Regions from separate parts of the Kitasatospora sp. NPDC056184 genome, predicted to be linked through region 1. Evidence: riboswitches for the same ligand, from Rfam matches in the RefSeq annotation. Region 1 holds a riboswitch; each other region holds the start of a gene.
The links. Region 1 has a riboswitch for thiamine pyrophosphate ahead of thiO (glycine oxidase ThiO). Riboswitches for the same ligand answer to the same signal wherever they lie in the genome.

Region 1 (9,964 bases):
ATCGACTCGAAGATGTTGGCCGAGGTGACGTCGTTCTTGGCCCGCATCACCACGATCCCGCGCTTGAGCCGGTCGATCGCCTCGACCTCGACCTGCCGGTCGGCCTCGAACATCTCCTTGACCGTCTGGCCGATCCGGACGTGGAAGAGCCGCTGGTAGTTGGGCAGCCCGTCCAGGAAGAGGATCCGGTCGGTGAGCACCTCGGCGTGCTTCATCTCGTCGAAGGACTCGTGCCGGGTGTACTTCGCGAGCTTCGTCCAGCCGAAGTTCTCCTGCATCTTGGCGTGCAGGAAGTACTGGTTGATTGCGGTCAGCTCGGCGGTGAGCTGCTCGTTGAGGAACTCGATGACCTCTGCGTCACCCTTCATGGCGGTGCCTTCCTGCTCTGCGTGCGGGATCGCGGCCGTTCACCCTCCGGCCCCGGCTGCACGCATCCTGGCACCGCTATGGGAGGAAATTCCAGTAAGTTCACACTCACTAGGACATGTGTCGGAATATCCGATTTGCCCCGCGCAAGGGAAAGCCACCGCTCCGTCGTTGGCCCGTACGAGCGGGGCGGGTGAGGCGGCGAAGGGGCGTGCACCGGGCGTCGCGCGCCGTCTGTCACCATGGATCCATGGGTCAGTCCGAACAAGAACCGTCGCCGCCGTCTGACCCCGGGCTCCCGCCGGGCCAGCGCGTCCAGCGCGGCTGGCCCGCTCTGCACTACGGTCCGGTGCCCCGCTTCAAGCCGCTGACCTGGGATCTCCAGGTGTTCGGCGCGACCGCCTCGGCGGAGAAGCGCAGCTGGGACTTCGCGGGCTTCAACGCCCTGCCGCGCACCACCGTCCGGGCCGACCTGCACTGCGTCACCCGCTTCTCGGTGCTCGACGGCGAGTGGACCGGCGTGGCCGCCGCCGTCCTGCTCGGCCTGGCGCCGCCGGACACCGGTGTCACCCACGTCATGGTCTGGGCCGAGTACGGCTACAGCGCCAACCTGCGGCTGGAGGACTTCGCCGCCCCCGACACGCTGCTCGCCACCCACCGCGACGGCGAGGCGCTCACCGCCGAGCACGGCTTCCCGGTCCGGCTGGTCGTGCCGCGGCTGTACGCCTGGAAGGGGCCCAAGTGGGTCCGGGCGATCGAGTACATGCGGGCCGACCGGCGCGGCTTCTGGGAGGAGCGCGGCTACCACAACCGGGCCGACCCGTGGCGGGAGCAGCGCTACTCCTACCAGGAGGAGCCGGGCGACGGCCCGCTGCGCTGATCCGCCCCGGCCGGGCCGGTCCGCCTACAGGAACGGGAAGGTGACCGTGACCACGGTGCGCTGCGGGCGGCGCTCGCCGGCCGCCGGGGACTGGCCGGTCACCTTGCCGGTGCCGAACAGATTGACCCCGCTGCTCTGCATGGCGAACCCGGCCGCCTGGAGCGCCTTCTCGGCGGCCTCCTTGGACATCCCGGTGACGTCCGGGACCGGCACCATGCCCTTGCTGACCACCAGCGCGACCGGCGTGTTCTCCGGCACCTGCTGCCCGGCCGCCGGCGCACTGCTGATCACCGAGCCCTCCGGGACGGTGTCGCTGTAGGTCTCGGTCACCGTGCCGGCCGTCAGCTGCGCCCCGGTCAGGGCCGAGGCGGCCTGCGCGGACGGGCGGCCGACCACGTCGGGGACGGCGATCCGCTTGGGCCCGCGCGAGACGGTGAGGGTGACGGCGTCGCTCTTCCTGGCCCGGACGCCCACCCCGGGGTCGGCCGCCATCACCTGGCCGACCGGGACGGACTCGCTGTACACCTCGGAGACCCGCCCGTGCATGCCGGCGGCGTCCAGGATCCGCTCGGCCTCCGCCCGGTCCTTGCCGAGCACGCCCGGCACCGTGCCGTAGACCGCGCCGGAGATGGCGTACGTCGCCCCGCCGACCAGCAGGACCAGGGCGGTGACGACGGCCGCCCAGATCAGCGGCCCGCGCGGCAGCCGGCGGGCGGCGGAGCGCGAGCGGCGGGCGCGCGGCGGGCGCGCGGCGCGCTCCGGCGGCGGCTCGTCGTACGGGCGCGGCTCGGTGAGCAGCTGGTCCATGAGCTCCGGCGGCACGTCCAGCACGCTGGTGCGTTCGACCGGGGGAGCGGGCCGCAGCACCGGGGTGAGCACCGAGGTCGCCTCGCCGGCCGGCGACCGCGGGCCGGGCCGGGTGGCGGCGGGCGGTTCGGCGTCCAGCTGGGCCGGGGTGAGCCCGCGGCGGACCCGCTGGAGCGCGGCGAGCAGCTCGACCGCGTCGTGCGGGCGGTCGGCGCGGTCCCGGGCGCAGGCGCCCGCCACTATGGCGTCCAGCCCCGGCGCCACGCCGGGGACGGTGGCGGACGGCGCCGGGACGTCCTCGTGGAGGTGGCGGTACATCACCTGGACGGGGTTCTCGCCGGTGTGCGGCCGGGAGCCGGTGAGCATCTCGTACAGCAGGATGCCGGCCGCGTAGACGTCCACCCGCTGGTCGGTCTCGGCGCCGGGGCGGATCTGCTCGGGCGCGAGGTAGGAGACGGTGCCGAGCACGGTGCCGGCGGTCGCGGTGGTGGAGGTGGTGGCGCCGTCGGCGGCGTTCAGCACCCGGACCAGGCCGAAGTCGGCGACCTTGACCAGGCCGTCCTCGGTGATCAGCACGTTCTCGGGCTTGACGTCGCGGTGCACCAGGCCGGCCCGGTGGGCGGAGCCGAGGGCGGCGAGCACCGGTTCCAGGATGTCCAGGGCGGCCCGGATGGAGAGCGCGCCGCGGTCGCGGAGCAGGTCGCGCAGGGTGCCGCCGGGGACGTACTCCATGGCGAGGAAGACGTGCCCGCCGTCGGCGCCCTGGTCGAAGACGTTGACGACGTTGGGGTGGGCGAGCCGGGCGACGGCCTTGGCCTCGCGGATGAAGCGGGTGGTGAACGCGGTGTCGCCGGCCAGCGAGGGGTGCATCACCTTGAGCGCCACGACCCGGTCGAGCCGGGTGTCGGTGCCCTGGTAGACGGTGGACATCCCGCCGGTGGCGATCCGCCGCTCGACCCGGTACCGGCCGTCGAGCAGGGTACCGATCAGGGGGTCGCGCAGTGCCATGTCCACCCGGCGAGTCTAGGGCGTGGCGGTTCACGGCCCCGGGGAGACACCGCTCCCGGGGCCGCTCTGTGCCCGGTTTGTGACACCAGGCCGATGATCGGACCGGTTTATCCGGAATGACCCGCTCTCAGAAGGCCGGGTGCTCGCGGGTGTCGAGGTCGGCGCGGCCGGCCATCGCGGAGGAGGCCTCGGCGTGGAACCGGCGCGGGATCCGGCCCGCCCGGTGGGCCAGCCGGCCCGCCTCGGCGGCGTGCCGCATCGCGTCGGCCATCAGCACCGGGTCCTGGGCGCGGGTGACGGCGGAGGCCAGCATCACCGCGGCGCAGCCCAGCTCCATCGCCAGGGCGACGTCCGAGGCGGTCCCGGCGCCGGCGTCCAGGATCACCGGGACCCCCGCGCCCTCCACGATCAGCTGGAAGTTGTGCGGATTGCGGATGCCGAGGCCGGAGCCGATCGGCGAGCCCAGCGGCATGATCGCCGCGCAGCCGACGTCCTCCAGCTTGCGGGCCAGCACCGGGTCGTCGTTGGTGTACGGCAGCACGGTGAAACCGTCGTCGACCAGGGTCTCGGCGGCGTCCAGCAGCTCGATCGGGTCCGGCAGGAGGGTCCGCTCGTCGGCGATCACCTCCAGCTTCACCCAGTCCGTGCCGAGCGCCTCGCGGGCCAGCCGGGCGGTCAGCACGGCCTCGCCGGCGGTGAAGCAGCCGGCCGTGTTGGGCAGCACCCGGATGCCGTTGCGGGTCAGCACGTCGAGCACCGAGCCCTGGGTGGTGGCGTTCACCCGGCGCATCGCCACGGTGGTCAGCTCGGTGCCGGACACCTGGAGGGCCTGCTCCAGGACCTCCAGGCTGGGGGCGCCGCCGGTGCCCATGATCAGCCGGGAGGAGAAGGACGTCCCGGCGATGGTGAGAAGGTCGTCGGCCATCGGTCAGCCTCCCTGGACGGCGGTGAGGATCTCGATCCGGTCGCCCGCCGACAGCGGCGTGCGCGGCCACTCGGCGCGCGGCACCACGGCCTCGTTCAGGGCGGCGGCGACGCCGGAGTGCGCCTGGCTGAGGGTGGCGACCACCTCGGCGAGAGTGGTCGCGGCGGGCACCGCGCGGGGCTCGCCGTTGACGCTCAGGGGGATGTCGCTGGTGCGGGGGCTCATGCCGGGACCTTCGTGAATCGGGTGGGGGAGAACGGGCGGGCGAGCTCCGGCAGGGTGCCGGTGGCCAGGTACTCGGCCACCAGGTCGCCGGTGACGGGCGTCAGCAGGACGCCGTTGCGGTAGTGGCCGGTGGCGGCGACCAGGCCGGGCAGCGCGGTCGGGCCGAGCAGCGGCGCGTTGTCCGGGGAGCCGGGGCGCAGCCCGGCGCAGGTCTCCACCAGCGGCAGCTCGGTGATGCCGGGGACCAGCTCGTGCGCGTCGCGCAGCAGCTCGTACACCCCGCCGGCGGTGACCGTGGTGTCGTAGCCCTGCTCCTCGGTGGTCGCGCCGACCACCAGCTCGCCGTTCTCGCGCGGCACCAGGTAGAGGTGGCCGCCGCGGACGACGGCGCGCACGTTGCGGGAGAGGAACGGCCGGTACGCCTCGGGCACGCTCAGCCGCAGCACCTGGCCCTTGACCGGGCGGATCGCCGGCAGCACGCCCGGGGGCAGGCCGGGCAGCAGGTGGCTGCGCGAGCCGGCCGCGAGCACCACCCGGTCGGCGGTGACGCGCTCGCCGCCGGCCAGCCGGACGCCGGTCGCCCGGTCGTGCTCGACCAGCAGCTCGGCGGCCTCGGCGCGGTGCAGCACCGCGCCCGCCCGCTCGCACGCCCGCACCAGGGCCGCGGCCAGCCGGCGGCCGTCCACCTGGTGGTCGTCGGTGACGTGCAGGCCGCCGCGCACGCCCGGGGCGAGCATCGGCTCCAGCCGGCGGGCCTCGCGGCCGGTGAGCCACTGCGAGTCGAGGCCGAGCCGCTGGTGGAAGGCGTGCAGCTCGCGCAGTTCCGCGCGGTCGTCGGAGTCGAGGGCGACGGCGATCGTGCCGCACTGCCGGTAGCCGGTGTCGTGGCCGCCGCTCGCCTCGGTGAGCTCGGCCGCGAAGGCCGCGTAGCGCTCGTTGGAGGCCATCCCGAGGCGGAGCAGCGGCTCCTCGCCGTACTGGAGTTCGGTGACCGGGGCGAGCATGCCCGCCGCCACCTGGGCGGCGCCGCCGCCGTGCCGCGGGTCGACGACGACGACGCGCAGCCCGCGCTGGGCCGCCCGCCAGGCGACGGCGAGTCCGATGATCCCACCGCCGACGACCAGGACATCGGCGTGGGCGCCCGGTGCCGAGCGTGTCAAAGCTGCTCTCCCTTCGCCGGTATGACCCGGATCAGGTTCGGACGGTCGCAGGCCGTGCCAGCCCGCCTCTCAGCCCGGTCCGCCGGGCTCCCGTGATGGTGCCCCCACCTTAACTCCGGGGGGTGCGCCCCCTGAAGGTGCCTGCTACGGGGCGGGACGGGGCGGCCTGGGTCCGGAGGCCCGGGACCGGGCTCAGTACAGTGACGGACGTGGCTGAGCTGAACGGAACGGGACAGACGGATCGGGTGGTCGTGGTCGGCGCCGGGCTGGCCGGGGCGCAGTGCGCCGCGGTGCTGCGGCGCGACGGCTGGCAGGGGCGGATCACACTGGTCGGCGAGGAGCCGCACGCGCCGTACGACCGGCCGCCGCTCTCCAAGGACGTCCTGCTCGGCAAGGCCGACAGCACCGCCCTCGACCTCGACTTCGCCGGGCTCGGCGTCGAGCTGCTCACCGGTCGCCGCGCCACCGGTCTCACCCCCGGCGGCCCCGGCGGCGCGGGCACGCTGCACACCGACGCCGGCGACGAGCCGTACGGCGCGCTGGTGATCGCCACCGGCGCCGAGCCGCGCGCCCTGCCCGGCGCGGACCGCGCCCACCTGCTGCACACCCTGGACGACGCGCTGGCGCTGCGCGCCCTGCTCCGCCCCGGCCTGCGCCTGGTGCTGGTCGGCGCGGGCTGGATCGGCGCCGAGGTGGCGACCGCCGCCCGGGCGGCCGGCTGCGAGGTGACCGTCGTCGAGGCGGGCCCGGCGCCCGTCCCCGGCGCGCTGCCCGCCGAGGTCGGCCGGGCGATGGCCGCCTGGTACGCCGAAGCCGGCGTGGACCTGCGCTGCGGCACCGGCGTCGCCGCCGTCGAGCCCGGCGCGGTGCTGCTCGCCGACGGCTCCCGCCTGCCCGCCGACGAGGTGGTGGTCGGCATCGGCGCCCGCCCGGCCACCGGCTGGCTGGCCGGCACCGGGGTCGCCCTGGACGCGGCCGGCGCCGTGCTGGTCGACGAGCGGCTGCGCACCACCGTCCCGGGCGTGCTGGCGGCCGGCGACTGCGTCAGCTACCCCTCGGCGCGCTCCGGCACCCGGCTGACCGTCCAGCACTGGGACCACGCGCTGCGGTCCGGGGAGGCGGTGGCCGGCACCCTGCTCGGCGCGGACGCGCCGCCGTACGACCCGGTGCAGTACTTCTGGTCCGAGCAGTTCGGGCGGATGGCGCAGTACGCCGGGCGGCACGGAGCGGACGACGAGCTGCTGTGGCGCGGCTCTCCGGACGACGCCGACTGGTCGGTGCTCTGGCTGCGCGACGGCACCCTGCACGCGCTGCTCGCGGTCGACCGGCCGCGCGACCTGACCCAGGGACGGCGGCTGATCGAGCGCGGCGCCGTCCTCGACCCGGCCCGCGCCGCGGACCCGGCGGTGCCGCTGAAGTCGGCCCTGGCCGCCGGGTAGCGCCCCCGGGCGGCGCCGGGCGGCCGACCCGATTGGTGCGCGGCGGGCCGCCGAGGTGGCAGTCTGGTGCGTGTGAGTGAGATCGAAGCCAAGATTGAATCCCTGGTCCCCGCGTGGCTCTACCTGCCCGACATCTCCGAGAGGTGGGGTCTGGTGGTCACCGAGGTCCGCAACATGGTCAAGAAGGGTGACCTGATCGCCGTCCGCCGCGGCCCCAACAAGTCGCTGCAGGTCCCGGCGGCGTTCATCGACGAGACCGGCCCGGTGAAGCACCTGATCGGCACGCTGACGGTGCTGCGCGACAGCGGGTTCAGCGACGACGAGATCCTGGTGTGGATGTTCACCGAGGACCCGTCGCTGCCCGGTACCCCGATGCAGGCGCTCTGCGAGAACCGGGCCACCGAGGTCAAGCGGCGCGCCCAGGCGATGGCGTGGTGACGGACCCGGCCGCGACCGACCGCCGGGCCCGGCTCGCCGACGCCCGGCTGTACCTGTGCACCGACGCCCGGCGCGAGCGCGGCGACCTCGCCGAGTTCCTGGACGCCGCGCTGGCCGGCGGCGTGGACATCGTCCAGCTCCGGGACAAGGGCCTGGAGGCCAAGCAGGAGCTGGCGGCGCTGGAGGTCTTCGCCGACGCCTGCCGCCGGCACGGCAAGCTGCTCGCCGTCAACGACCGCGCCGACGTCGCCCACGCGGCGGGTCCGGACGTGCTGCACCTCGGGCAGGACGACCTGCCGGTGCCCGCCGCCCGGGCGATCATCGGCGAGGACGTGCTGATCGGGCGGTCCTGCCACGCCGAGTCCGAGGTGGACGCGGCCGCCGCCGAGCCCGGCGTCGACTACTTCTGCACCGGCCCGGTCTGGCCGACCCCGACCAAGCCGGGCCGCCCCGCGCCGGGCCTGGGCCTGGTCGAGTACGCGGCGAAGCTGGGGACCGCGCGGCCGTGGTTCGCCATCGGCGGAATCGACCTCGGCAACCTGGACGAGGTGCTGGCCGCCGGCGCCCGCCGGGTCGTGGTGGTCCGGGCCGTCACCGCCGCGGAGGACCCGGGGGCCGCGGCCGCCGAGTTCGCCCGGCGGCTGCGCGCGCTCTGACCGGACTCGACCGACCGGGGCCGCCGCCGTCCGTCCCTCCCGTGCCGTCGTGCGCGGGTCAGTACTTGCGGACGGTGGCGGCCTCGGCCAGCGCCAGCAGCGTCACGCGGGCCCGCGGGTCCGCCAGCGGCGCCTCCTCCAGCGCGGCCAGCGCCTGGCGCAGCAGCTCCTCGATCCGCTGCTCCACCCGCTCCGGCGCGCCGCTGCGGGCCACCAGCTCGCGCAGCCCGGCGACCTCCCCGGCGGTCAGGTCCGGCGCGCCCAGCCGCTCGTCCAGCCGCCGCGCCTCGGCGGCCGGCAGGCCCCGCATGGCGTGCGCGACCAGCAGCGTCCGCTTGCCCTCGCGCAGGTCGTCGCCGGCCGGCTTGCCGGTGACCGCCGGGTCGCCGAACACGCCCAGCAGGTCGTCCCGCAGCTGGAACGCCTCGCCCAGCGGCAGGCCGAACGCCCCGTACGCCTCCACCAGCCGGGGCGGGGCGCCCGCCAGCAGCGCGCCGACCTGGAGCGGCCGCTCGATCGTGTACTTGGCCGACTTGTAGTGCAGGACGGTCTGCGCGCGCTCCAGCGCGCCCTCGTCGGTGGAGTCCCCGGCGACCGGCTCCAGCACGTCCAGGTACTGGCCGACCATGACCTCGGTGCGCATCAGGTCGAACATCGGCTTGGCGGCCAGCACCGCCGCCGGGTCCAGGCCGGAGTTCAGGAACAGCTCGTCGCACCAGATCAGCAGCAGGTCGCCGAGCAGCACCGCCGCCGAGGCGCCGTACTGCTCGCGGTCGCCGCGCCAGCCGCGCTCGCGGTGCATCGCCTCGAAGCGGCGGTGCACGGAGGGCAGGCCGCGCCGGGTGTCGCTGCGGTCCATCAGGTCGTCGTGGACGAGCGCGCTGGCCTGCAGCAGTTCCAGGGCCGCCGCCGCCCGGGTGATCCCCTCGCCGGCCGCCGGGCCGCCGGCGCCGCGCCAGCCCCAGTAGCAGAACGCCGGGCGGAGCCGCTTGCCGCCGTCCAGGAGGAAGTCGCGCAGCGCCTCGGTGACCGGCTCCAGCTGCGCGGAGACCTTGCCGAGCAGGGCCGACTGGCCGTCCATGAAGCCGACGAGGGCGGCGTTGACGCGCTCGCGCACGTCCTCCACGTCAATCGGGTTGGCCGGCCGGTGGCTGGACGAGGTCACGATGGGACTCCGGAGGTAGCTGGGGTGCGCAGCAAGCGTATCCGGGGCGGAGGGGAACAGCCGTACGCACGAGCCCCGGCCGGGCGCGCCGACCGCTGTTCGCGCGGACGCCGCGCCCGCCCCCGGCGCCGTCCACCCGGAGTCCACCGGTCGTCCACCCGGCGTCTCACAGGCTGGGACCGAGTTGTCCGCGCCCTTCCGCCGACGGCTAACCTGCCAGCATGGCACTCGGTATCGCTTCGACCAGACCGGACCGCGCACAGACGGTCCGCGACCTCCTGGCAGCCGGAAAGCGGTCCTTCTCCTTCGAGTTCATGCCGCCGCGCAGCGAGGCCGGCGAGCAGAAGCTCTGGGACGCCATCCGGCGGCTCGAACCGCTCGACCCCAACTTCGTCTGCATGACGTACGGCGCCGGAGGCTCCTCGCGCGAGCGCACGGTGAACATGGTCGGCCGGATCGCCACCGAGACCACGCTCACCCCGGTGGCCCACCTGACCGCCGTCGACCACTCGATCGCCGAGCTGCGCAACATCATCGGCCAGTACGCCGACCAGGGCGTGCGCAACGTCCTCGCGGTGCGCGGCGACCCGCCCGGCGACCCGCTGGGCGAGTGGGTCAGCCACCCGCAGGGCGTCACCTACGCGTACGAGCTGGTCGAGCTGATCAAGGGCATCGGCGACTTCTGCGTCGGCGTGGCGGCCTCGCCCAACATGCACCCGCGCTCGACCGACTGGGACGACGACATCCGGCACTTCGTGGCGAAGATCCGCTCGGGTGCCGACTACGCCATCACCCAGATGTTCTTCGAGGTCGACGACTACCTGCGGCTGCGCGACCGGGTGGTGGCCGCCGGCTGCGAGACGCCGATCATCCCGGAGATCATGCCGGTCACCAA
Region 2 (9,964 bases), on a different contig from region 1:
AACGCCACCCCCGGACCTCCTTCAGCGTATGCCGAGGGATGGATGCCCCTTGGCAATACGTCGGAAACGACCGTGCGGCGATCCCGCGCGGACATTTGACGGCCGTCCACCGTCGGTGCGCGAGAGGTGATTCGATGCTCACCCTGTGTCGTGAAACTGTATGAATTGCGGCAGAAATCGTTGTCGAAAGGTTTGAGTCCCTACCAAGACGGTCAACGGCCGATGGTGATTGAACGGTTCACCACAGCGGTACCACGCATCACGGGACGACCACCCGCCCCGGGCCGGTACCGGTCGCCGGGGTCGGCCGCCGGGGTCAGCGGCCGAGCTGGGCCAGGACCTCCGCCGGACGGTTGGTGATGATCGCCGACACCCCGAGCTCCAGGCAGAGCTCGACGTCGGCCGGCTCGTCGACGGTCCACACGTGCACCTGGTGGCCGAGCTCGCGCAGCCTGGTCACCAGCCCCGGCCGGGCCCGCACCAGCTCGATGCCGGGACCGGCGATCCGCGCCCCGCCCGGCAGCGGCGCGCCCGGGCGCAGCCGCCCGCGCAGCACCAGGCCGCGCTCGAACAGGAAGACCCGCTGGTACTGCGGCGCGGTCGCCGCGACCCGGGCGAGCGCGAGGGAGGAGAAGCTCATGATCCGGGCGTTGACGCCGTGGTCCCGGCCGTCCGTACCGCCGCCGTCCGTGCCGCCGCTGGCGCCGCCGCCGATCCCGAACCGGTCCAGCATCCGCAGCAGCTCGGACTCCACCCGGCCGCGGAACCGCACCGGGTGCTTGGTCTCGATCGCGAGGTCCACCGGGCGCCCGCAGTCCACCACCAGCTCCAGCAGGCTCTCCAGCCGCAGCACCCCGCGCAGCTCCGGGTCCTCGCTCGGCCGGCCGGTCTTCCAGGCGCCGAAGTCGTGCGCCTCCAGCTCCGCCAGCGTCATCGCGGACACCGTGCCCCGGCCGTCCGAGACCCGGCCGATCCGCCGGTCGTGCACGCAGACCAGCTGCCCGTCGGCGGTCACCCGCACGTCGCACTCCAGGGCGTCCGCCCCCTCGGTGAGCGCCCGGCGGTAGGCGGCGAGGGTGTGCTCGGGCAGGGCGAACGAGGAACCGCGGTGGGCGATCACCTGGACGGGCGGAGCGGTGCGGGCCGTCGCGGGCGAGACATCAGGGCTGGTCACGCCCTACACGATAGGCCGCGTACATGACGCGGAGGCGACGACCGCCCCAACCTGCGGGGCCGTCTCGCCTCCGGGCCCGCGGCGCCGGGCCGGGGTCAGCGCGCCTCGGCGCCCCGGCCCCGGGTGAGCGGGGTGAGCGCCCAGGTGGCCAGGGCCGGCACCAGGAAGCCGAACAGCGAGGCCGAGGTCCACTCCTGCGGGGTGAAGTGCAGCGCCTCCTGCGCGGAGGTCCAGAGGTCCGTCCACCAGCCGGCCACCGCGGTCGGCGCGATCAGCTGGTAGGCGGCGAAGCCCAGCGCCCACGGCAGCAGCATCAGCCAGCGCGAGGGCGCGTCGGCGGAGAGGTCCCAGCCGCGCCGCCCGGCGCCGAGGAAGTAGTCGACCGCCAGCACCGCGAACATCGGCACGAAGACCGAGCCGATCAGCCCCAGGAAGGCGTAGTAGGAGTCGGTGAACTCGGTGATCTGCAGCGCGAGCACGGTGATCAGCACACCGATGCCGCCGGTCAGCACCCGGCGGTCGACCCTGGGCAGCAGGTTGTGGATCGACATCGCGGTCGAGTACACGTTCGCGAAGGACTGGTCGGTCTCGCGCAGCACCAGCACCAGAAGGAACAGCCAGCCGGCCCAGACGCCCAGGAAGGAGTCGAAGATCCGGGCGGGGTCGCCGTCCGCCTGCAGCAGCGCCATCAGCCCGAGCACGTAGCACCAGACCTGCGCCATCGTGTAGCCGGAGAAGCTGCCCCAGAACGCCGCGCGCGGGGTGCGCGAGTGCCGGGTGTAGTCGGCGGCGAGCGGGACGAAGGAGATGGACACCGCGATCATCGCGTCCGTCGCCCGCAGGAAGCCGTGCCAGTTGCCCGCGCCCGGGTCCGGGACGCCGTGCCGGCCGAGCTGGACGGTGAAGTAGACCATCGCGACCGCCACCGCGACCGCGACGAAGCGGCGCAGCACCGCGATCGCGCCGAGCGGCCAGATGGTCAGTGCGGTGGTCACCGCGCCGGCCAGCACCACGAAGACCCAGCGGTAGCCCTCGGTGCCGACCACCGTCTGCGCGCCGAGCGCGATCGTCAGCAGCTCGTAGACGCCCCAGCCGATGCACTGGACGATGTTGAGCACCGTCGGCACGTAGGACAGCCGGGTGCCGAACAGGCCGCGCAGGTTCGCCATGGCGGGCGCGCCGGTGCGCGCGCCGATCAGCGCGGCCACCCCGAGCATCGCGGTGCCGACCGCGGTGCCGGCCACGATCGCGGTCACGGCGGCGGCCAGCGACAGCTCGCTCCCCTTGGCGCCGAGCACGGTCGCCGCGGTGGTGAACCCGATCAGCGAGACGCCGAGGTTCATCCAGAGCGCGAAGTGGTCGCGGAAGCCCAGGGTGCGGGGCGGTTCGGTGTCCAGCACCAGCGGCGCCTCGGTCCGGGCCGCGGGCTCCAGGACGGCGGTGGCCGCGGGCGCGGTGCTCCCTTCGGGGGAACCGGGGGCGGTGCCCGCGGCGTCCTGCTGCGGGGGGACGTGCGCGGACGCGGGCGCGCCCGAGGACGAGGACGATGAAGCGGACGGCATGGCCGATTTCTCCCTACGCCGGCATTACCCGGACAGGTTCCGGCGGTCTGCGCCCCCTCGACGGCCGTCCACGGGGTCCGTGGCGTACGGTCGACCGGCGCACTCTCAGCCTGGTGGGTCCAAGCTCCCGCGTGTCAGTTCGGAGCGACAGGCTAGTCGCCGTCGGGGGGAACGCCAAGGCGGGCCGGGTCGGACGCGGCGCTGCGGCGGCTGTCGGGCCCGGCTAAGGATTCTTATGAGTTCTTCAGAAGGGTCCTTACGGCAATCGAATCGGGTGTGCGAAAAACTATGGTTGTTGGTCCTGTCAGCTATGGAGGTCGTCCGTGAGCACCGAGCGCGAGGTTGGGTCCACCGGGCCGCAGGGGGAGCAGCTCTCCGTCGGCCAGGGGGTGGTGGGTTCCGCTTCTGACGGTCCGGCGCAGCAGCCTGCGGCCGCCCCCGCCCCCGTAACGACGCCCGCAGCCGACCCGTCCGCCCGGCCGGCCCCGGCCGCCGAGGGGGGCTCCGGCGGGTTCACGCCCACGCTGGCGTTCAGCAAGGTCGGCGCGCCGGAGCCGGCCGCCGCCCCGGCGCCCGCCCCGGCCGTCGAGTCCGGGTACCTCGACGCTCCGCCGCCGGTCCTGCCGCCCGCGGCTCCCGCCGCGCCGCCGGCCGCCCCGTACGGCGGCAACCCGTACGCCACCCCGGCCCCGGGCACGCCGGTTCCCCCGGCACTGGCCGCGCACGACCCGTTCGCCGCCCCGGGCGCCCCGCAGGGCCCGGGTGCGACCGGCCAGCACCACCACCCGTTCGGCGCCGGCCAGCCGCTCGGCGGCTGGGGCGCCCACGACATCACCCCCGGCGCGCCCGGGGCCCCCGGCGGTCCCGGCGGCCCGCTCGGCTACCCGGGCGAGTACCCCGGCGCCCCCGGCCCCGGCGGCCCGCGCAAGAAGCGCGGCGGCCTGATCGCCCTGGTCGCGGCCGTCGCCCTGGTGGCCGGCGTGGCCGGCGGCGCGGTCGGCGTGGCCGTCGCGGACCGCGACGACCGCTCGGTGAGCGCCAGGGCCGACCGCAACTCCACCACGGTCCAGGCCAACAACACCCAGAAGAACGAGCCCGCCCCGGGCTCGGTCGCCGGCATCGCGCAGAAGGCGCTGCCCAGCGTCGTCACCATCAAGGCCCAGGGCAACGGCGAGTCGGGCACCGGCACCGGCTTCGTCTTCGACACCGAGGGCCACATCCTCACCAACAACCACGTGGTCGCGCCCGCCTCCACCAGCGGCGGCAAGCTGACCGTCAAGTTCGCCGACGGCTCCTCCTACGGCGCCTCGGTGCTGGGCCGCGCCGAGGGCTACGACGTCGCCGTCATCAAGCTCGACAGCCCGCCCAAGGACAAGCTGACGCCGCTTCCGCTGGCCGACTCCGACAAGGTCAACGTCGGCGACTCCACCATCGCCATCGGCGCCCCGTACGGCCTGGAGTCCACCGTCACCACCGGCATCATCAGCGCCAAGGACCGCCCGGTGGCCTCCGGCGACGAGACCGGCGCGCAGGCCTCCTACATGAACGCCCTGCAGACCGACGCCTCCATCAACCCCGGCAACTCCGGCGGCCCGCTGCTCGACTCCGGCGGCGGCGTGATCGGCATCAACTCGGCGATCCAGTCCAACGCCTCCAGCAACGGCCGGGCCGGCTCCATCGGCCTCGGCTTCGCGATCCCGATCAACCAGGCCAAGTGGGTCGCCGACACCCTGATCAAGACCGGCAAGCCGGTCTACGCCAAGCTCGACGTGCTGCGCAACGACGACTACAAGGGCGACGGCGCGCAGATCTCGACCCGCGAGATCCAGGGCCAGGCGCCCGTCACCCCCGGCGGCGCCGCCGACCAGGCCGGCCTCAAGCCCGGCGACGTCATCACCAAGCTCGGCGGCAGCCCGATCGAGAACGGCCCCGCCCTGGTCAGCAAGATCTGGACGCACAAGCCCGGCGAGACCGTCGACGTCGAGTACACCCGCAACGGCCAGACCGCCACCACCAAGGTCACCCTCGGCACCCGCGTCGGCGACTGACCCCCCGACCCGCCCCGGAAACCCTGTGCACCGAACCCCGCCGGACCCGTTAGGCTGACCTCCGCCTGGAGAGCTGCCCGAGCGGCCTAAGGGAACAGTCTTGAAAACTGTCGTGCGGTGACCCCGTACCGTGGGTTCGAATCCCACGCTCTCCGCCGGTAGGGGAAGAACCACCTGCTCAAGGCGGGTGCCGAGATCGTCTCGGCACCCGCCTTCGTGCGTTTCCGGGGGTGTTCGGGGGTGTTCGGGGGTGGTGGGGCGGGTGGGGCGGCGTCCGGTTTCACCTGAACGGGGGGTTTGGGGCGGATGCGTCGTCTTGTGGGGGGCCGGGGTCCGTCTTTCAGGGCGTAAGGGGCGAACTGCCCTGGGCCCGGCAAGGAGAGACGGATGGCCTGGTACCCCGGTGCGGAGAAGATGGAGCTCGAACCGGAGTCGGACGAGCAGCCGGCGATCACGCCGACGCAGGTGATCTTCCACAGTGTGGCGGCGCCGTGGACGCCGCGGCGGATGTACGAGTACTGGCGGGACTCCACCAACCTGGAGTCCCACTTCGGGGTCGGGTACGACGGCAGCGTGGGGCAGTTCATCGGCACCGAGACCCGCGCCGACGCCAACATGCGCGCCAACCGCAGGGCCGACGGCACCGGTGCGGTGAGCGTGGAGTCGGCCAGTGACGACCAGAGCACCGACCCGTGGACGGATGCCCAGGTCGCCGCGCTCGTGGCGCTCGGGGTGTGGCTGCACCACCGGCACGGGATCCCGCTGCGGATCTGCTCGGAGTGGGACGAGCCCGGCTTCGGCGTGCACCGGATGTTCCCCGAGTGGTCGAACGGCGGGACGGCCTGCCCGGGGGACGTCCGGGCCCGGCAGTTCCGCGAGGTCGTGCTGCCCGGCATCGTCGCGGTGTCCGGCGGCGCGCCGCTGCCCCCGCCGAGCGGCGGGTCCGGGCCGGCCCGCTACCGGGTGACCATCAACGGGCTGGAGTACGGCTACGGCGCGCACGGGCCGCAGGTCCAGGAGGTGGGCGAGGCGCTCGTCCGGCAGGGCTTCGGCCGGCACTACCAGTCCGGGCCGGACCAGGACTGGCGGGACGCCGACACCCTCAACTACCAGGACTTCCAGCACAGTCTGGGGTACTTGGGCTCGGACGCCGACGGTGTGCCGGGCGAGGGGTCGCTACGCCGGCTGCTGGGCCGGCTGCCCTCCCCGCAGCGGGTCTCGCTCGCCCACGTGGTCGCGGCGGCGCGCACCGACCCGGGGGCCGAGCAGGGCCACCAGACGTACGGCGGCGAGGTGCGGATCGTCGAACAGGCCCTGGCGGACGAGGGATTCCTGGAGCAGCGCTGGGTGGACGGCTCGCTCGGCACGCGCACCGTGCAGGCGTACGCCGCCTTCCAGCGCAGCCTCGGCTACAGCGGCAGCGACGCCAACGGCATCCCCGGGCAGCGCAGCCTCCAGGTGCTGGGTCAGCGGAGGGGGTTCGACGTGACGGACTGAGCGTGCCGCCGGGAGCGGGGGGACGGGCGGCGAAGCCGGTGCTTGACCGTGACACCGTGTGAGGGTCTGCACTGGAGGAACCATGTTGAACATCGGAGACTTCGCCAAGCACGGCCGGGTGTCGGTCCGCATGCTGCGCCACTACGACGCCATCGGACTGCTCCGGCCCGCCCGGGTGGATCCGGTCAGCGGCTACCGCTGCTACGAGGCGGCCCAACTGGCCCGGCTCAACCGGCTCATCGCCCTCAAGGAACTCGGCTTCACGCTGCAACAGGTGCGGGCCGTCCTGGACGAGGAGGTGGACACGGCCGAGCTGCGCGGGATGCTGCGGCTGCGGCGGGCCGAGCTCGCCGCGGCGATGGCCGCGGACGCGGAACGGCTGGCCCGGGTCGAGGCGAGGCTCCGGACGATCGAGAGCGAGGGGACCATGTCCACGCAGGATGTCGTGGTGAAGCGGGTGCCGTCGGTGCGGGTGGCCGAGCTGACGGGCGTCGCGGCGAGCTACGAGCCGCAGGACATCGGGCCGGTGATCGGCCCGCTGTTCGAGGAGCTCTGCGGACGGCTGGCGGCGGCCGGCATCGCGCACACCGGCCCGTCCGTCGCCCGGTACGAGGACACCGGGGACGGCGACGGCTCGGTGCTGATCCGGGTGGCCGTGCCGGTCTCCACCGCGGTCGACCCGGCCGGGGAGCACGGCTTCGCGGTGGTCGACCTGCCGGCCGTCGAGGAGGCGGCGACCGTGGTGCACCGCGGTTCGATGGACGAGTCCCTGGGCTCCGTCCAGGCACTGGCCCGGTTCATCGAGGAGAGCGGCTACCGCTCGACCGGGTACGCCCGTGAGGTGTACCTGGAGTGCCCGGAGGAGGAGGCGGACTGGGTGACGGAGCTGCAGGAGCCGGTGGCGCGGGGGTAGTCGGACGGGTGGCGTCCGGCGCTTGCCCTCAGGCTGGTCGAGGGTCATGGCGTCGGCCGGCATGACGACCACCGGGGCCCTCGCGCCCGACGGTGCCACCCGCCCGGACGACCCGGACGACCCGGACGACCCGAACCGTCCGGAACGGGCCGCGCTGCCCGCCACCTACCTGCTCTGGCTCGCCGGGGCGCAGCTCGGGGCCCTGGGCGATGCCGCTCTCGCCTTCGCCCTGGGCTGGGCCGCCGCCGCGCACGGCGGGGGCGCGGCCGGGTTGGTGCTCACCGCGATCACGGTGTCGCGGACGGCGCTGGTGGTGGCGGGCCTGCTCGCGCGGCGCGGCGGCGGAGTGCGCGGGGGCGGCGGCACCGGTGCCGCGCTCGGGCTCTGCGCGGTGGCGGCGGGCATCGCGCTGCTGGCCGCGGCGCCGGGGCCGGGGACGGCCGTGGCCGGCGGGGTGGTGACGGGTGCGGGTTCCGGCCTGTTCGCCTGCCGGATCGGTCCGCTGGTGATGGGGGCCGCGCCGGACGGCCACCTCTCCCGGGTGCAGGCGCTGCTGACCCTCGTGCAGAGCGCGGCGCTGGTGCTCTCGACCGGACTGCTCGGGCTGCTCGCCGACGCGGCCAGTCCCCGGGTGCCCATGGCGCTCTGCGCGGCGGCCACCGGCGCCGCCGGGACGCTCGCGCTGGTCTCGCCCGTCCTGCGCCGGGGCGGTGTACTTGCCGGGCGGGCGGGCGGCGGGCAGAGTGCGAGAGCCGGGCGCGGACGGACGGATACGGCCGGCGCCCCGCGGTGCGGTGGAGCGGGCGGTGCGAGCGGAGGCGGCGATGAGTGACCTGACGGACCGGCTGGCGGAGGGCCTCCCGCCCGGCGCCCTGGCGGTGGACCCGGACGTGACGGCCGCCTACCGGTACGACATGGCGGACTTCTGCCCGGCCGGCACCCCCGCGGTGGTGGTCTTCCCGGAGACGGTCGAACAGGTGCAGCACGTCCTGCGGACCGCCACCGCGCTGCGCGTACCGGTGGTCCCGCAGGGCGCCCGGACCGGGCTGTCCGGCGCGGCCAACGCCGTCGACGGCTGCATCGTGCTGTCGATGGTGAAGATGAACCGGATCCTGGAGATCGACCCGGTGAACCGGATCGCGGTGGTCGAGCCGGGCGTGGTGAACGCCGAGCTGTCCCGGGCCGCCGCCGCCTCGGGGCTCGTCTACCCGCCCGACCCGTCGAGCTGGGAGTCCTGCACCATCGGCGGCAACATCGGCACCGGCGCGGGCGGCCTCTGCTGCGTCAAGTACGGCGTGACGAGCGAGTACGTGCTCGGCCTCGACGTGGTGCTGGCCGACGGGCGGCTGCTGTCCACCGGCCGCCGGACGGCGAAGGGAGTGGCCGGCTACGACCTGACCCGGCTGCTGGTGGGCTCCGAGGGCACGCTGGGCGTGGTGGTCCGCGCGGTGGTGGCGCTGCGCCCCGCCCCCGCGCCGCAGTTGGCACTGGCGGCGGAGTTCCCGAGCGCGGCCGCGGCGGGCGCGGCGGTCTGCGAGGTGATGGCGCGCGGCTTCACCCCGTCGCTGATGGAGCTGATGGACGCGGTGAGCGTACGCGCGGTCAACGACCTGGGGCGGATGGGGCTGCCGGAGTCCACCCAGGCGCTGCTGCTGGTGGCCTTCGACGGCCCGGACCGGGTGGCCGAGCTGGCCGCGGTCGGGGAGCTGTGCCGGGCGGCGGGGGCGACCGAGGTGGTGCCCGCCGAGGACCAGGCCGAGTCCGAGCTGCTGCTGGAGGCGCGCCGCCAGGCGCTGCCCGCGCTGGACCGGCTGGGCACCACGATGATCGACGACGTGGCGGTGCCGCGCTCGCGGCTGGCCGAGATGCTGGAGGGCGTCGCGGCGATCGCCGAGCGGCACGGGCTGACCATCGGGGTGGTGAGCCACGCGGGGGACGGCAACACCCACCCGATCGTCATCTTCGACGCGGCGGACGCCGAGCAGTCGGCGCGGGCGAAGCGCTCCTTCGACGAGATCATGGCGCTGGGGCTGGAGCTGGGCGGCACGATCACCGGCGAGCACGGGGTGGGGCTGCTCAAGCGGGAGTGGCTGGCGCGGGAGCTCGGGCCGGTGGCGATGGACCTGCAGCGGCAGCTGAAGGCGGTCTTCGACCCGCTGGGAATCCTCAATCCCGGCAAGGCGGTCTGATACCGGTCCCGACCGTTCCCCGGCCCGGTTCCGGCGCATTTCTTTGATGATTTTCAGACTGCCGCAGGGTGGCCTGAATTGTCGACTCGGTAGCGCGACCGCACCGGCAGGGGGCGCGTTCGCGTTCATCGTGCGCCATGGTGGTGCGCTGGGTTGTCCGGGCACTCTCTTCGCGCTGTTTCGGGCGCATGGATCGAGGCCGGAAGATTCGACTGCGCCGCAGGTGGAAGGTGGTGTGAAGGGCGCGTTTTCGGCTTGGTCGGCAGTTATGCGCCGGGCTGTTGGATGTCACGCTAAAGGGCGAAAATGCGGCCGCGAGGTGGCGCTTTGTCGATTTGTTGCGGAAGTCTGTCTCCCGGCGTCGCAGCCCGCAGGTGTTCGTCCGGCCGGCGAACTCCCGCACACCTCCCGCACACCTGGCACGATTACCGTTTCTTGGAGGCTTTCATGGCTCGCATCCGAACGCGCAGGGCGGCCGGTCTACTGCTGGCAGCCCCGCTCGCGGCCGGTCTGCTGATCGCCGGTGCCGGCTCCGCCGCCGCCGACAGCGGCGCGCTCGCCCACGACGGGTCCACCAGTGG
Region 3 (9,964 bases), on a different contig from region 1:
CCGCCAGCGCGGGTGCGCCGGCGGCGTCGGCCGAGGACCAGAGCCCGGCGTCCGCGCACCAGGCGGCGGCCCGGGGGAGGGCGGCGACGGTGGTGTTGACGGTGGCCACCGCGACCATCGCGTCCCGGGGGTCGGGCAGCAGGGCGGCCAGCTCGGCGGCCCGCGCGGCGGCGGTCCGGGCGGCGCCGGGCGGGCGCGGGCCGGGCAGGTGGTCGCGGGCGGCGGCCGCGGCGGCCTCGGCGGCGGCGCCGGCCAGGGCCTGCGGGCAGCCGGTTGCGCCGGTCAGCGCGGCGGCCGTCACACCGGCCAACGCGCGGGACAGCGCGACGAGTTCGAGTTCCCCGGCGGCGAGCGCCGGGATCCGGTCGGCGAGCACCGCCTGCCAGCGCGGGCGGAGCCGGTCCACCGCCGCCGCGTCCAGGGCGGCCGCCAGCTCCCGGCGGGCGGTGCGGTGGCCGGCGCCCTCCTGGTCGAACAGCACGCCGCCGTCGGTGAGTTCGGCGGCGGCTCCGCCGGTGGTGCCGGGCGCGGTGCGGTCCAGCGGGATCCGGGTGAGCGCCTCGCGGTAGGCCTCGGGGCCGTGCACCAGCACGGTGCGGCCGAGCCGGGCCACCGGACGGCGGCGGGTGGCGGCGAGCAGCGCGAACAGCAGCGGGTGGCTGCGCAGATAGACCCGGCGGTCCCGGCGGCGGGCGCCCGGGTGCCGGGCCGGCTCCGGTCGCGTCGCGCCGTTCACAGCGCCAACTCCCGGGCGCAGTGGGCCGAGGCGGCCGCCCGGTCGGGCTTGCGGGAGCGGCCGGCCAGCGGCACCTCGCCGAACAGCAGGGCGTCCGGGCGGGCCGAGCCCATCCGTTCCAGCGGGCCGGCCAGCGCGCCGCGCAGCCGCCGCGGGTCGGTGCCGGGCGAGGGCTGGACCAGGGCGACCAGCCGTTCGTCGCCCTGCCCGTCCGGGACGCCGACCAGCACCGCGAGTTCGACGCCCGGCAGGTGCAGGGTCGGCTCGTACAGGCCCGGGTAGATGTTCTCGGCGCGGCGCAGCACCATGTCCTTGAGCCGGCCGGCGAGCACGATCCGGCCGTCCGGGCCGAGCGCGGCGCGGTCGCCGGTGCGCACCCAGGGCTCGGGTTCCTCGCCGAGGTGGCGGTGGCGGGCGCCGGGGCCGGCGAGCAGCAGTTCGCCGTCCGTGCCGAGTTCGGCGCGCACGCCCGGCAGCGGGGCGCCGACCAGGTCGCCGGGCCCGGTGAAGGCGCTCTTCTCGGCCTCCTCGACGGCCGCCGCCGGGAACAGCTCGGTGAGCGCGTAGACGCCCCAGGCCTGCTCGGCCCCGGCCTGTTTGACCCGGCGCAGCAGGGTCGCGTCGGCGGGCGCCGAACCGGTCCAGACCCGGCCGGTGAACCGGGCCCCGGCGGCGAGTGCGGCGCGCAGCTGCGGCGGGGTGAGGTAGCTGTGGGCGGGGGCGAGCCGGCCGAGCTGGCGGGCCAGTGCGGCGGGCTCGCGGGCCGGCAGGGCGACGGCGGCGCCGGCGGCGAGCGCGGGGACCAGCACGAAGAAGGTGCCGCCCAGCACCACCGTGCCGGGCCGCGGGTCGACCAGCTCGGTGACGGTGCGCAGTCCGGCGGCCAGCCCGTCGCGGGAGTGCACGACGGCGCGCGGGCGGGCGGTGGTGCCGGAGGTGAAGACGATCACGGCGTCGCCGTCGCGTTCGGGCGTGTCGCGTCCGGGGATGCTCGGCACCGACGCGCCGAAGGGGTTGGTGCGCAGCCGGGGCGCGCAGCCGGGCAGCCGGCGCCCCAGGGTGGCGACCGGGCCGAGGGCGTCGAGCGGGGGCAGCGCGAGGCCGGCGCGGCGGGCGAGCGGTCCGGCCCAGCCGGCCACCGCCTGGGCGGCGGCGTCGGCGAGCACCAGGTCGGGCCGGGCCAGCGCGAGCCGGGCGGCCAGCACGTCGGGGCCCGCGGTCGGGTCGAGGACGGCGGTGCGCAGGCCGAGCCGGTGCGCGGCCATCAGGACGGCGAGGGCGCGCGGGCCGGGGCGGACCGCGACACCGAGGGTGTCGCCGTCGCGCAGGCCGCGGGCGCTCAGGGCGACGGTGTGGTTGTCCGCGAGGTCGGCGAGTTCGCCGCGGCGGATCCCCACCCGGGTGGTGCCGAGCCGGGTGTGCCGCAGCACGGCCGGGCGGTCGGGGTGGACGGAGCGCAGGGCGTGGGCGAGCCGGTCGAGCACGGCGGGTCCTCGGGTTTCGGCGGGGCGGGACGGGCGGGACGGGCGGGGGGAGGGGTCAGCGGACGTCGACGGCGCGGGCGCCGGCGCCGCGGTCCAGGTACCAGCGGGCGGTGCCGACCACCCCGTAGGCGCGGATCCGCCGGGTGGAGTTCTGCACCACCATGTCGCGGCGGCGGACGATCGCGCGGGTGTGCCGGCGGACCCGGTTGATGAACAGCCGGTCGGTCGGCGAGGGGCGGCGCGGCATGCCGCCGACCGCCCGGTACAGCTCGGCGGTGATCGCCATGTTGTTGCCCGCGTGCATCCGGTACGGGGTGAGGTAGCCGTGCCGGCGCCGGTGCGCGGGCCGGATCCGGCCGAAGAGGGCGCCGAGCGCGACCAGGACCAGGAAGACGGCGCGCCCGGCCGGCCCGTGCTCGTCCCGGCGGGCGGTGACCCGGCCGCAGACCAGGCCGCCGCCGGCGAGCAGCGCGGCCCTGGCGGCGGCCGTCCAGCCGGGTTCGGGCAGGCAGTCGGCGTCGGTGCGGGCGAGCAGGGCGGCGCCCCGGGCGATCGCGTGCCGGAACGCGGTGTCGACGGCGGAGCCCACGCCCTTCTCCGGCTCGACCAGCACCTCGACCGGGAACGGCGCCCGGGCGGCGAAGGCGCGGACGGCGTCCACGGTGCCGTCGGTGGAGCCGTTGTCGGCGACCAGCAGGGTGAAGTCCCGGTCCCGCTGGGCGGCGAGGGCGTCCAGGGTGGCGGTGATCCGGGCCTCCTCCTGGTAGGCGGGGACGATCACCCACAGCGCGGTCACGACGCCTCCCAGACCATGGTCATCAGACTGGCGCCGCCGCCGAGGCCCACCATCAGCACCTTGTCACCCGGAACCAACGTCGAGCGTATTCGGTCGAGTTGGACGCCGATCGTGGCACTGGCGACATTGCCGAGCTCGGGCACGGTGACCACCAGCTTCTCCTCCGGGACGCCGGTGGCCTCGACGAACCGCTCCAGGTAGGGGACGGTCACCTGGTGCACCAGCACCCGGGCGTAGTCGTCCCAGCCGAGGCCGGTGCGGGCGGCCGTCCGGGTCAGGATGTCCGCGCCGATCTTCTCGAAGACCGTACGCAACTCCGTGCCGCCGCCCCGGAAGTAGCTGTACTCGTCGCCGCGCGGATGGCGCGAGCCGCCGCCCGGGATGCCGCCGACCTCCCAGTGCTCGGAGGCGGTCTCGGTGTCCACGTCGAGGATGCCGCCGCGCTCCACCGCCTCGACGACCACGGCGGCGCCCGCGTCGCCGAAGGTGTAGCCCGCGAAGCCGTCGCGGAACTCCTCCGCGCCGCGCGGGTCGCGGCGCATCGCCCGGCTGGGCGTCTCGCCGGTGACCACCAGGGCCCGCCGGGCCCGGCCGGCCAGGATCATCGCACGGGCCAGGTCGATCCCGTTGAGGAAGCTGTTGCAGGCGTTGCTGACGTCGAACGCGTGGGCGCGGGAGCCGAGTTCGGCCTGGACGAGGTGGGCGGTCGCGGGCTCGGCGACGTCCCGGGTGGCGGAGGCGAAGAGCAGCAGGTCGAGGTCGAGCGGGTGCAGTCCGCGGGAGTCCAGGGCGCGCCGGGCGGCCCCGACGGCCAGGGTGGAGGCGTACTCGCCGTCGGCGGCGAAGTGCCGGGTGACGATGCCGGTGGCCTTCTCGAAGGTCCGCTCCGGCAGGCGCAGCCGGCCGCCGGCGGTGATCTCGTCCTGGAGCTGCCGGGAGGTCAGTCGGCGGGCGGGGAGGTGGGATCCGACGGCGGTGATGCCGATCCGCGCGGTGGCTGCTGGATGCATGCCCTCATCGTCCGGCGCACCCGGTCGCGGGGGGGGGGGGGGCCCGGCGGGGGGGGGGGCCCCCCCGGGCGCCCAAACCCCCCCGCCGGCGGGGGGGGCCTGGGGGCGCCACCCCCCCCCCCCCCCCCCCCCCCGGGCCCCCCCCCCCCCCCCCCCCCCCCCCCGCCCCCCGCGACCGGGCTACCCAAACGCGTCAGTCCTGGTCGGGGGCCTGCTCGGCGAAGCCCGCGGGCACCGCGTCCACCGGCCCCGCGTCCACCGGTGCGGCGTCCAGCGGCACCGGGACGGCCGCCTGCGCCGCCGACGCCGGTCCCGCCCCCGGGCCGGCGCCGTCCGGGCCGACGGTGGACAGCAGCTGCCGGGCCAGCCCGAGCCCGGTGCCGCCCATCGCGAGCGCCTTGGCGAACAGCTCGCCCATCCCGTCGGCCCCGTTCAGCAGCACCATGTGCTCGACGTTGCCGAAGGACTCCGCGGCGGCCCGGACGATCTGCGGCCACTGCTCCGCCAACTCCTGCGCCACCACGGCGTCCTGGTTCTCGGCCAGGGCGTTGGCGCGCGCCTTGATGCCCTCGGCCCGGGCCAGCCCGATCGCCCGCGCCGCCGCCGCGTCGGCCAGACCGCGCGCCTCGGCCGCCGACGCCTCCGCCTGCCCGGTCGCCGTGGTCGCCTCGGCCTGCGCCAGCCCGCGCACCCGGGTGGCCTCGGCGTCCGCCTCGGCCGCGATGCGCACCCGGCTGGCCTCGGCGGCCGCCGCCAGCTCGGTCTCCCGGGCCTGCGCCTGCGCGGCCGAGATCCGCGCGTCGCGGGCCGCCTCGGCGGAGGTGCGGGTGTCGTACGCGCGGGCGTCGGCGGGCTTGCGCACGTCGATCTGGAGCTGCTGCTCCTTGCGCTGCGCCTCCAGCTCGGCGACCCGGGTCTCCTGGACCACCACCTCCTGCCGGGAGGCGGCGTCCGCGAGCGGACCGGCCTGCCGGGCGCGGGCGGTGGCGGTGTCCATCTCGGCCTGGTACGAGGACTGCTGGATCTCGCTGTTGCGGGTCGCCTCGGCCTTGCGGGCGGCGGCCTCCTGCTCGGCCTCGGTGGCCAGCCGGTCCGCCGCGGCCTGGGCGATCCGGGCGTCCCGCTGGACGGCGGCGGCGTGCGGGATGGCGAGGTTCTTGATGTAGCCGGTCGGGTCGATGATCTCCTGGATCTGCAGGGTGTCGATGATCAGCCCGAGCTTCTCCATCTCCAGCCCGGAGGCGGCCCTGGTCTCGCCGGTGAGCCGCTCGCGGTCGCGGATCATGTCCTCGACGGTGAGCCCGCCGACGATCGAGCGCAGGTGGCCGGCGAAGACGTTGTGGACGCGCTGGCTGATCAGCTTCTGCTGGTCCAGGAAGCGGCGGGCGGCGTTGGCGATCGAGACGTCGTCGTCGCCGACCTTGAAGATCACCACGCCCTTCACCCGGACCGGGATGCCCTGGGTGGTGACGCACTCGACGTTCAGCTCGGCCTCGTTGAGGTCCAGCGAGAGCCGCCGCACCCCCTGCAGGCCGGGGGTGACGAGGGTGCCGCGCCCGGTGACGATCCGGAAGCCCAGACCGTCGCCGACCCCCTCGGTGCGGTGCCGGGAGCCGGAGATGATCAGTGCCTCGTTCGGCTCGGCCACCCGCCACATGAGTTTGAAGAGCGTGATCCCGATGATCACTGCCCCGGCGGCCGCCGAGGCGATGATGATTCCCATGGTTCAACTCCCCCTTCCGGCGCAGCAGATGCGCCGATTCGGATTGTCCGCCCGGGCCGGTCCCGGGAAAAGGGAAGTGACATGACCCACCGTCACAAGGTCGTCACCGGAGGGTCATCGGAGTGTCACGGGCCGATCGGCGCCACGTACACCGTCCGCGGCGGCTGGTACTCGATCACCACCACCGGCGTCCCGACCGTCAGCCGCTCGCCGGGCACCGCCAGGTAGGCGAGGAACGCCTCGGTGCCCTGGCGCTCCGGCACGTGCACCATCACCTCGCCGACCAGCCCCGCGCCAACCGCCCCGGTGACCCGCCCCGTGCTCCCGACCACGCCGGCCTCCTCGCCTCGTCCGCTACGGGGCCAGTCTGCCCGCAGCGGCGGCCTCGCGCCCCCCGTTCACCGTCCGGACCTCGACGTTCCCCCTCCCCGACCCGCTCTGGACCTCCGGCGATCGGCTCGCTACGGTGTTGGACGTCATGCGCGGGCAACACCGCCTGCGGACGCGGGAGCTCGGAGCACCGGGCTGAGAGGGCGCTGAACGGGACGTCGACGGACGGACCGGCGGCTGCGTCGACCGCAGGAACCTGACCGGGTAATGCCGGCGTAGGGAGTTTGAGGTCCGATGACCACCTTCGATGCACAGCCGCAGTCTGCCCAGGCCCAGGCCCAGGCCCAGGACCAGGACCAGGACCGGTCCGGCCCGGGAGCCGCCGTCACCAGCGCGGGCACCGGCTACCCCACCCCGGCCTGGCGCAAGGCCCACCGCGAGGGGTCCCGCCCCGACCTGCGCGTGCCGTACCGCGAGGTCGTGCTCACCAACGGGAGGACCGTCCCGCTCTACGACACCTCCGGGCCGTACACCGACCCCGCCTACGAGCCCGACGTGCGGCGCGGCCTGCCCGCCCTGCGCGACGCCTGGATCCGCCAGCGCGGCGACGTCGAGGAGTACGACGGCCGCGAGGCGCGGCCCGAGGACGACGGCATCCGGCACACCTCGCCGCGCGGCGGCGACCTGCGCAACCTCGACGCGGTCTTCCCCGGCCGCCCGCGCCGCCCGCTGCGCGGCCGCGACGGTGCCGCGGTCACCCAGCTCGGGTACGCCAAGCGCGGGATCGTCACGCCCGAGATGGAGTTCGTGGCCCTGCGCGAGGGCCTGGCGCCCGAGTTCGTCCGCGAGGAGGTCGCCCGCGGCCGCGCCGTCATCCCGGTCAACGTGAACCACCCCGAGGTCGAGCCGGCGATCATCGGCACCAACTTCCTGGTGAAGATCAACGCCAACATCGGCAACTCGGCCGTCACCTCCTCGATCGAGGAGGAGGTGGAGAAGATGACCTGGGCCACCCGCTGGGGCGCCGACACCGTCATGGACCTCTCCACCGGCCGCAACATCCACACCACCCGCGAGTGGATCCTGCGCAACTCCCCCGTGCCGATCGGCACCGTCCCGCTCTACCAGGCGCTGGAGAAGGTCGACGGCAGGGCCGAGGAGCTCAGCTGGGACGTCTACCGCGACACGATCGTCGAGCAGTGCGAGCAGGGCGTCGACTACATGACGGTGCACGCCGGCGTGCTGCTGCGCTACGTGCCGCTGACCGCCCGCCGCAAGACCGGCATCGTCTCGCGCGGCGGCTCGATCATGGCCGCCTGGTGTCTGGCGCACCATCAGGAGAACTTCCTCTACACCAACTTCGAGGAGCTCTGCGACATCCTGGCGCGCTACGACGTCACCTTCTCCCTCGGTGACGGCCTGCGCCCCGGCTCGATCGCCGACGCCAACGACGAGGCGCAGTTCGCCGAGCTGCAGACCCTGGGCGAGCTGGGCCGGATCGCCCGGGCCAAGGACGTCCAGGTGATGATCGAGGGGCCGGGCCACGTCCCGATGCACAAGATCAAGGAGAACATGGATCTCCAGAAGGAGATCTGCGACGAGGCCCCCTTCTACACCCTGGGCCCGCTCACCACCGACGTCGCGCCCGGCTACGACCACATCACCTCGGGCATCGGCGCCGCGATGATCGCCTGGTGGGGCACCGCGATGCTCTGCTACGTCACCCCCAAGGAGCACCTGGGCCTGCCCAACCGCGACGACGTGAAGACCGGCGTCATCACCTACAAGATCGCCGCCCACGCCGCCGACCTCGCCAAGGGCCACCCCGGCGCCCAGGCCTGGGACGACGCCCTCTCCGACGCCCGCTTCGAGTTCCGCTGGGAGGACCAGTTCAACCTGGCCCTCGACCCGGAGACGGCCCGCGACTTCCACGACGAGACCCTCCCCGCCGAGCCCGCCAAGACCGCCCACTTCTGCTCGATGTGCGGTCCGAAGTTCTGCTCGATGAAGATCTCCCAGAAGATCCGCGACGAGCACGGCGACGGCTCCACCGCGGTCGGCTCCGGCTACGACGCGGATGCCCTGGCCGGCATGGCCGAGAAGTCCGCCGAGTTCGCCGCCCAGGGCAACAAGGTCTACCTCCCCCTGGCCGACTGACCCGCGACACCCGAGCGCCGCCCCGGTCGCCCCGGGGCGGCGCTGTGCCGTCCCCGGCTACTCCTCGGCGCCGCCGAAGACCATGCGGTGTCCGCGCGCGGTGTCCAGGTACTCGCGGACGCGGTGGATCAGCCCGTCGCGGAGTTCGAAGACGAGGCAGTAGTCGTTGGCGTAGTGGCGGCCGTCGGCGAGCGTCGCGGTCATGGTCTCCTCCACGACCACGCGCTCGCCGTCGGCGTGGAAGCCGTGGAAGGCGACGTCGACGTCACCGGCGAACAGGCGGGAGAAGTCCTCGGCGAGGAAGCGCGTGATCGCCGCCCTTCCGACCATGTGGCTGGGGCGGTCCAGCGCGGTGGCCGTCGCGTTCCCCGGAGGTGCCAGCCACTCGGCGTCCTCGGTGAAGACCGCGGAGATCTCATCGGCGTCGTGGGTGGCGAACGCCTTCCAGGCGGCCCGGACGACGTCGCGGCTGCTCGCCGGGTCGCGGTCGGGGCGGGCACCGGTCCGGGCGGGGGCCGAGGGAGCGGCCTCCAGCGTGCGGCGGATCACCGTCGAACCGTGCTCGACGAACTCGGCGATCGGTGCGGCCAGGGCGTCGGGCAGGACATCGATGTGCCACACGAATCTCGTCCGGCCGCCGGCCTCCGGAAGGGCCTGCATGGACGCGTGGTGGTGGGACGGGTGGAGGCTTCCGCCGACGACCGTGTAGGCGACCCGCATCGCCTCGTGGTCGAGGTCGACGAGCCGTTCGAGCACGATCGTGCCGTCGGCGAAGGTGACGGTGCGCGTGTCCGAGCTCAGCCGGGTGCCGGTGACGAACCCGGGTGCCATCCGCTCGTGCACCGCGCCGTAGTCGCTGAGCACCGACCACACCGCTTCGGGGCGGGCATCGATGACGATTTCCTTGTGGATCGAGGCCATGGACGGTTCCCTTCGTGTCATCACGTGAGCCCCAGCATCCGGGGCGGTGGCGCCGGAGGTCTTGAAGATCCTTGCGGGCCGTCCTGTCCTACCCGGCGGGTACCGTTCGCGGCATGCTGTCCGCCTCGACCCTCGCCGCCCGGCCGGAGTTCACCGTGACCGTGGTGGGGTGCCGCTCCGACCACGCCCGGTGGTCGCGGCCGGAGACCCGCGACGACCACCGGCTGGTGCTGGTGCGACGCGGCAGGTTCCGGCGGTCGGCCGACGGCGCCGACGCCGATCTGGACCGGACCACGGCCTACGTGGGCACGCCCGGCGAACAGGAGCGCTTCGCGCACCCGGCCGGCGGCGACGTCTGCACGTCGGTCAGCTTCGAGCCCTCCCTCCTCGGGCGCCCGCCCGCCGCGACGACGGTGCACGTCGACGCGCGCGTCGATCTCGCCCACCGCCGTCTGGTGGCCGCCGCGGGCACCGGCGACATCGACTACGCGCTGGCGGAGGAACTGCTCCGCCTCGTCGCGGCCGCGGCCGGCGGGCCGACCGTCCGCTCCCGGCCGGCCGACCGGGCACTGGCCGCGGCGGCGCGCGAGGCGATCATCGAAGAGGCCCCGGAGGCCGCGGGGCTCTGCGCACTGGCCGCGCTGCTGGAGGTGTCGCCCTACCGGCTGAGCCGGGTGTTCTCCAGGGAGACGGGCGTCCCGCTGACCCGCTACCGCAACCGGGTGCGCGTCGCCCGGGCCATGGACCGGATCGCCGAGGGCGAACCCGGCCTCGCCGACCTGGCGGCACAGCTCGGCTTCGCCGACC

Region 2: another riboswitch for thiamine pyrophosphate. It lies ahead of ACFC0B_RS18075 (purine-cytosine permease family protein); the one in region 1 lies ahead of thiO (glycine oxidase ThiO).
Region 3: another riboswitch for thiamine pyrophosphate. It lies ahead of thiC (phosphomethylpyrimidine synthase ThiC); the one in region 1 lies ahead of thiO (glycine oxidase ThiO).

What each region holds. Positions count from the first base shown of each region.
Region 1 is NZ_JBHJUI010000003.1:314,701-324,664, reverse strand. It holds gene bfr (bacterioferritin) at 1-368, opposite strand, end outside; gene ACFC0B_RS09155 (sulfite oxidase-like oxidoreductase) at 617-1,246, shown strand; gene pknB (Stk1 family PASTA domain-containing Ser/Thr kinase) at 1,271-3,061, opposite strand; gene ACFC0B_RS09145 (thiazole synthase) at 3,189-3,986, opposite strand; gene thiS (sulfur carrier protein ThiS) at 3,990-4,211, opposite strand; gene thiO (glycine oxidase ThiO) at 4,208-5,371, opposite strand; TPP riboswitch at 5,363-5,475, opposite strand; gene ACFC0B_RS09130 (NAD(P)/FAD-dependent oxidoreductase) at 5,581-6,810, shown strand; gene ACFC0B_RS09125 (Rv2175c family DNA-binding protein) at 6,883-7,248, shown strand; gene thiE (thiamine phosphate synthase) at 7,245-7,904, shown strand; gene ACFC0B_RS09115 (polyprenyl synthetase family protein) at 7,963-9,069, opposite strand; gene metF (methylenetetrahydrofolate reductase [NAD(P)H]) at 9,291-9,964, shown strand, end outside.
Region 2 is NZ_JBHJUI010000008.1:128,416-138,379, forward strand. It holds gene ACFC0B_RS18070 (glycerophosphodiester phosphodiesterase) at 317-1,174, opposite strand; gene ACFC0B_RS18075 (purine-cytosine permease family protein) at 1,270-2,736, opposite strand; TPP riboswitch at 2,730-2,877, opposite strand; gene ACFC0B_RS18080 (S1C family serine protease) at 3,060-4,784, shown strand; tRNA gene ACFC0B_RS18085 (tRNA-Ser) at 4,852-4,939, shown strand; gene ACFC0B_RS18090 (peptidoglycan-binding protein) at 5,172-6,281, shown strand; gene ACFC0B_RS18095 (MerR family transcriptional regulator) at 6,364-7,194, shown strand; gene ACFC0B_RS18100 (hypothetical protein) at 7,256-8,026, shown strand; gene ACFC0B_RS18105 (FAD-binding oxidoreductase) at 8,019-9,383, shown strand; gene ACFC0B_RS18110 (hypothetical protein) at 9,831-9,964, shown strand, end outside.
Region 3 is NZ_JBHJUI010000007.1:82,478-92,441, forward strand. It holds gene ACFC0B_RS16250 (cytochrome P450) at 1-736, opposite strand, end outside; gene ACFC0B_RS16255 (AMP-binding protein) at 733-2,220, opposite strand; gene ACFC0B_RS16260 (glycosyltransferase) at 2,276-3,016, opposite strand; gene ACFC0B_RS16265 (3-oxoacyl-ACP synthase III family protein) at 3,013-4,026, opposite strand; gene ACFC0B_RS16270 (SPFH domain-containing protein) at 4,220-5,749, opposite strand; gene ACFC0B_RS16275 (hypothetical protein) at 5,875-6,081, opposite strand; TPP riboswitch at 6,244-6,378, shown strand; gene thiC (phosphomethylpyrimidine synthase ThiC) at 6,374-8,236, shown strand; gene ACFC0B_RS16285 (nuclear transport factor 2 family protein) at 8,294-9,157, opposite strand; gene ACFC0B_RS16290 (helix-turn-helix domain-containing protein) at 9,271-9,964, shown strand, end outside.